Regions from separate parts of the Shewanella sp. S23-S33 genome, predicted to be linked through region 2. Evidence: predicted binding sites of a transcription regulator. Region 2 holds the regulator's gene; the other holds the start of a gene.
What was found. Region 2 encodes ArgR, which controls arginine synthesis, uptake and breakdown. Its sites were predicted from a motif close to ANTGAATANNTATTCANT; they were not measured.
Positions count from the first base shown of each region.

Region 1: the regulator ArgR is predicted to act here: its motif matches at 1,849-1,866, upstream of argA (amino-acid N-acetyltransferase).

Region 1 is NZ_JBHFFD010000076.1:38,046-41,312, reverse strand. Features, by position in the region: gene coaBC (bifunctional phosphopantothenoylcysteine decarboxylase/phosphopantothenate--cysteine ligase CoaBC) at 1-285, opposite strand, end outside; gene radC (DNA repair protein RadC) at 408-1,085, shown strand; gene rpmB (50S ribosomal protein L28) at 1,207-1,443, shown strand; gene rpmG (50S ribosomal protein L33) at 1,450-1,623, shown strand; gene argA (amino-acid N-acetyltransferase) at 1,946-3,265, shown strand.
Region 2 is NZ_JBHFFD010000069.1:65,564-68,830, reverse strand. Features, by position in the region: gene ACHA99_RS19280 (LysR family transcriptional regulator) at 1-638, opposite strand, end outside; gene ACHA99_RS19275 (NAD(P)-dependent oxidoreductase) at 745-1,377, shown strand; gene argR (transcriptional regulator ArgR) at 1,526-1,996, opposite strand; gene mdh (malate dehydrogenase) at 2,291-3,226, shown strand.

The DNA of each region.
Region 1 (3,267 bases), on a different contig from region 2:
TGCGGTTGCAGGGGCTATGATGACGAGATCTGCCCAACGAGCAAGTTCTATATGGCCCATGGCTGCTTCTGCTGCGGGGTCGAGCAGGCTAGATGCCACTGGATGTCCAGACAACGCTTGCAGCGTCAGAGGCGTGATAAATTCCATCGCACTTTGGCTCATCACCACGCGCACATCAAAACCACGCTCTTTCAAGCGACGTACTAAATCAGCACTTTTATAGGCCGCAATACCGCCGCCAATGCCCAGCAGGACGTTTTTATTTGTCAGACTCACAGACATCATCCGAGATAGAAATAATGCCGGCAACAATATCACAAAGTAGTGAATTTTAGTGACTATCCCAGTTCAAAAAATCTCGTCCATACTCAGTAAAGTGAAAATATGTGAGATGACAGGGAGGTCATATGGGGATTAAAGATTGGCCTGAGGGCGAAGGTCCCAGAGATAAACTGTTACAAAAAGGAGCTGCGCATCTCTCCGATGCTGAATTACTGGCAGTATTGCTGCGTAACGGTTTAGCCGGATTAAACGCGGTTGACCTTGCTAGGTCGCTTATTTGCGAGTTTGGCGGCCTCAGAAACCTGCTCTGTGCCCCAAGAAATCAGGTGTGTCGACTTCCGGGCGTAGGACCTGTAAAATACGCCCAGCTTCAAGCTGCGGCCGAATTAGCGCGGCGTGTAGCGCAGGAAAATCTGCAAAGAGGTCAGGTTTTGACAAATCCCGATTTAACTCGGGACTATTTAATGCGACAATTGGCCGATCGCTCCTATGAAGTGTTCGCAGTTTTACTGCTGGATAGCCAGCATAGAGTGATTCAATTTGTCGAATTATTCCGCGGCACAATAGACTCAGCCTCAGTGTATCCACGTGAAGTGGTGAGCTTAGTGCTGGAGAAAAAGGCCGCAGCAGTTATAGTTTGTCATAATCATCCGTCTGGTATTGCCGAGCCCAGTCAGGCTGACCGACGAATAACTGAGCGATTAAAAAATGCGTTAGCAACCATAGACGTATCCTTGTTGGACCATATGGTTGTAGGTGATCGAGAGATAGTTTCTTTTGCAGAACGAGGCTGGATTAATTAATCTAACACTTGATCTTCACTCTGTGATCGTGTATAAAATGCGCCCTCTTTGTGCCTCGGGCGACGGCCATACGAGGCACATTAATGCTCGAGCGTTAAAATTGTTTTTGGAGAAGATTGACATGTCAAGAGTATGCCAAGTTACTGGCAAGAAGCCGATGGTTGGTAACAACCGTTCGCACGCAAAAAACGCGACCCGTCGTCGTTTTTTACCTAACCTACAAAACCACCGTTTTTGGTTAGAAGAAGAAAAGCGTTTCGTACAGTTACGTGTATCTACTAAAGGTATTCGTCTGATCGACAAAAAAGGTATCGAAGTTGTTGTTGCTGAACTTCGTGCTCGTGGCGAGAAGGTATAATAGATCATGGCTAAAGCTAAAGGTAATCGTGAGAAGATCAAATTAGTTTCTACAGCTAAGACTGGTCACTTCTACACAACTGAAAAAAACAAGCGTAACATGCCTGAAAAAATGGAAATCAAAAAATTTGATCCAGTTATTCGTCAGCACGTTATCTACAAAGAAGCCAAAATCAAGTAATCCTTGGTTAGTGTTTCGAGAAAAGCCCCTTATTTAAGGGGCTTTTTTTTGCATTTTTTTAGTGGCTAGTCATCAAGTTGAGATAATTGCCTCGCAAACTGATGCCGCTGAATCATCCCCTGTGAAGTTAAAAAAGTGTGAACACTTACTGAAAATATAAAATAGTGCAGTTCTAAGCACTTTAAATCATCAAATCTGCACTTTAGTGAGAATAAATTCTTTATATGTGAATTAAAATGCAATACCATACGCGAAAGTTAGCGATTCATTCCTGGTGTGTCATAGTGACGCTGCCAGCTCAAAAATGAGGTGTAAATAACGCGTGCGTACCACTGAACTGGTTGATGGATTTCGTCATTCTGCCCCCTATGTTAATGCCCACAGAGGTAAAACTTTTGTGGTCATGCTGGGTGGTGAAGCTTTGGCTCAAAATCAATTCCGCGCCATCTTAAATGATGTCGCCCTGCTGCACAGTTTAGGGATCAAAGTGGTGTTGGTATATGGCGCTAGGCCGCAGATTGATGCTGCATTAGCCGCCAACGGTATTGCGCCTGCCTACCACGACGGTGTGCGTATCACGGATGAAGATTCGCTCAAAGTGATTAAGCAAGTTGCGGGTGCACTGCAATTTGATATCACAGCGCGTTTATCCATGAGTTTAAGTAATACGCCGATGCAAGGTGCGCAAATTAACTTAGTGAGCGGCAACTTTGTGATTGCTCAACCACTGGGTGTGGATAATGGTGTGGACTTTTGTCTGAGTGGCAAAGTGCGTCGTATTGATGTGCAAGGCTTAAAACGTCAGTTAGATAATCACTGCATCGTATTGATGGGGCCGATTGCGGCTTCGGTTACTGGTGAAAGCTTTAATCTCACCGCCGAGGAAATCGCGACTCAAGTGGCAATTAAGCTCAAAGCCGACAAGATGATCGGCTTTAGCTCACAGAACGGTATTCTCGATCGTAATGGCGATGTGATTGCCGAGTTGATGCCAAATGATGCGCAAAACATCATGAACAAGCTGGCCGAGCAAGGGTCTGCTTGTGTTGGCACTATGGCGTTTCTCAAAGCCAGTATCGATGCTTGCCGCAATGGCGTACCGCGTTGTCATTTAGTTAGCTACCTCGAAGATGGCGCCTTGTTGCAGGAACTGTTTTCTCGCGAAGGGATAGGCACGCAAATCGTGACTGAGAGTGCCGAGCGTTTACGCTGTGCGTCGATCGCTGATATTGGCGGTGTACTGAACCTTATCCGTCCATTGGAGGAGCAAGGCATTCTGGTGCGTCGTAGCCGTGAGCAGCTTGAGATCGAAATCGAACAGTTCATGTTGATTGAACGCGATGGTTTAGTGATTGGTTGTGCTGCGCTCTATCCTTTTGAAGAGGACAATGCGGGTGAGTTTGCTTGTTTGGTGGTGCATCCTGATTATCGCGATGCCGATAGAGGGAGCTTACTGCTGAAGAACATTATCAATCAGGCCAGAAACCGTGGTTATTCACGATTGTTTGCATTGACAACTCGGAGCATTCACTGGTTCTTAGAGCATGGTTTTGTGATTGAAGATGTTGAAGCACTGCCGCAGAAGAAGAAGCAGTTGTATAACTATCAACGCCGCTCCAAAATTCTCGCGCTCGATCTTTAAGC
Region 2 (3,267 bases):
CCTGTAACTTTGACGTGCTCGGCTTGCAGTTCTTTTAGAAAAGGCCAGTTTTGTTGCGCTGAGTGTATGAGGCAGTTGTGGGCCAACAGATCAATGGGTTCGAGGAGTGGCGTTGCGCTATCAAGATAGCTCGGTGCCGCGCAAAGTACTGCATCTATGGTCATCAAACGCCGAGCTATGAGATTCTCATCGGGTTGCTCGGTATAACGTAGCGCCACGTCGACTCTCTCATCTACCAATTGCGCAAAACTGTCCGACATCACCAGTTGAATGTTGACCTTAGGATGAATTTTAATAAAGCGATCGACGACATCAAACAGACTGTGCTGCCCAAGACCAATAGGCGTAGCGATACGAATACTGCCTACCAGTTCACTGTTATGGCTGTGGGCACGGCTCTCCATGGCAGCAACTTCACTTAAGATCCGCTGGCAAAATTGTAGCGCTTCCTCACCCTGCAAAGTCAAGCTGGCGCTGCGCGTGGTGCGGTGTAATAAGCGTAAACTCAACCACTGCTCCACTTCTTGAATATGACGGGAAACCTGCAGGCGGCTGAGGTCTAAATGTTCGGCAGCTTTGGTAAAGCTGCCGCAGTTTGCGACTTCGACGAAACTGCGTATAGCGGCAATTTTATCCACATTAGTATCCTATATTGAAACAATCATGCTCAATTATTGATGTTTATTAGGTGAAAAACTGCAAGTAAACTGGATCCAATGTAAATCATCTGAGTGGGACAATGAAATGAAAATCGCAATTTTAGGTGCAACGGGTTGGATTGGTGGTGCAATTTTAAAAGAAGCACAGAGTCGTGGACATCAAGTGACAGCGTTAGTGCGTGACCCAAGCAAGTTATCCGTGGCTGACGTAGTAGTACATGCCGTGGATTTAGAGCAGCCATTGGTCGCCGATACCTTTGCTGGTGTAGATGTCGTGATTGCCGCCGTTGGTGGCCGCGCCCAACAAAATCATGGTCTAGTGGCGAGTACGGTTCAGCATTTACTGGATGTGCTGCCTAACGCTAACGTGCCACGTTTATTGTGGGTCGGTGGTGCTGGGAGTTTAGAAGTGGCGCCGGGTGTGACGCTGGTATCTAGCCCAGATTTCCCTGCAGCATATAAAGATGAAGCGTTAGCTCAGGGTGAAGCCTTGAAGGTATTCCGTGCGGCGCAAACGACAATCAATTGGACGTTTGTGAGCCCTGCGGCTGAGATATATCCCGGTGAGAGTGAAAGCCCGTACCGTCTTGGTGGCGACAGCTTCTTTACCGATGCCAATGGTCAAAGTCGTATCTCTGTAACCGATTACGCAAAAGCCATGGTAGACGAAGCCGAACAGGGCACTCACGCAAATCAGCGTATCAGCGTGGCTTACTGATATCGCTACAGTTGAGTTAGAGATTGTGAGTTAGATATTGTGCTGTAATCTGTAACGTAATCGGGACAATGGCCAAATAACCAGCGCGGCATCGCACTTCAAAAGGTGCAGGTAAAATAGAACAGGTCAGCTCACTGACCTGTTTTTTTTATTCTGCGTAATTGAATAAAGATTTGATGGTTTCTAAGGTATCGGCGATATCTTGGATGCTCGATGGGCAAATGAAGATAGTGTCATCACCGGCAATCGTACCCAAAATGCCTTCTGGTTTACCGATAGAATCCAACAAGCGGGCAATCAGCTGCGCGGCACCTGGGCTAGTTCGCACGACGATCATCGCTTGGTTGTGATCGACGTCGAGTACCAAATTCTTCAGTGGGCTACCCGCGGTGGGTACGCCTAATTCGGCTGGTAAGCAATACACCATCTCTTGCTTAGCGTTGCGAGTCCGCACTGCGCCGAACTTGCTGAGCATGCGTGACACTTTTGATTGGTTAATATTACCAAAGCCTTCAGCTTGCAAGGCGGTGACGATTTCACTCTGAGAGCCAAAGCGCTCTTCTTTTAAAATCGACTTAAAAATTCTAACAAGGTCATCCTGATTCTTGGTCGTTTGCATAATATTATTATTCGTTATTCAAAAAAACAGGCCCATTTTGAATATTTTTAGAAAAATTGTCAACAAATAACCAGATTGGTTGAATAAAAATTCACTAAGCCCCAGTGGTTAAGCGTTTGTAGGGGGCGTAAAAATCCCAATTTGAGTAATTGTCCTACATTGCTTCTACATTATTCCGGAATTCTTTTGTCCCACGACTAAGGGATAATTGAAATTGTTGTGACATTCCAGTAATGTGACGCCAACGCAAATTAGATCCATGTCACACATATCCGAGAAATAACGGAGATAACTATGAAAGTTGCTGTACTTGGTGCTGCTGGTGGTATCGGCCAGGCTCTTGCCCTACTGTTAAAAACTCAATTGCCTGCGGGTTCACAATTGTCTCTATATGATATCGCACCGGTAACTCCGGGTGTTGCGGTTGACTTGAGCCACATTCCAACTGCTGTTGAAATCAAAGGTTTTGCTGGTGAAGATCCAACGCCTGCCCTAGTGGGTGCTGACGTTGTTCTAATTTCTGCTGGTGTTGCGCGTAAGCCTGGTATGGATCGTTCTGATCTGTTCAATATCAATGCGGGTATCGTTCGCAACCTGATCGAAAAAGTAGCGGCAACTTGCCCTACGGCTTTGGTTGGCATTATCACTAACCCAGTCAACACGACCGTAGCTATCGCTGCTGAAGTGATGAAAAAAGCGGGTGTTTATGATAAAAACCGTCTGTTCGGTATCACGACATTAGACGTGATCCGCTCTGAAACTTTCATCGCCGAATTAAAAGGCCTGAACGTTGCTGACGTTAAAGTGAATGTGATCGGCGGCCACAGCGGCGTGACTATTCTGCCATTACTGTCTCAAGTTGAAGGCGCGACTTTCACTGACGAAGAAGTGGCAAGTCTGACGACTCGCATCCAAAACGCGGGTACCGAAGTGGTTGAAGCTAAAGCCGGTGGCGGAAGCGCGACTCTGTCTATGGGTCAAGCGGCTTGCCGTTTCGGTCTGTCTCTGGTTCGTGGTCTGCAAGGCGAGGCTAACATCGTTGAATGCGCCTATGTTGACGGCGGCAGCGAGCATGCTGAATTCTTCGCACAACCTGTGCTGTTAGGCAAAAACGGTATTGAAAAAGTACTGCCTTACGGTGAAGTGAGTGCATTCGAAGCTAACGCTCGTGATTCTATGTTAGATACGCTGAAAGGCGATATCAAACTAGGCGTTGATTTCGTTAAATAATATTTCGGATAATCTTTTTAGATTATGAGGAATTAAAAACG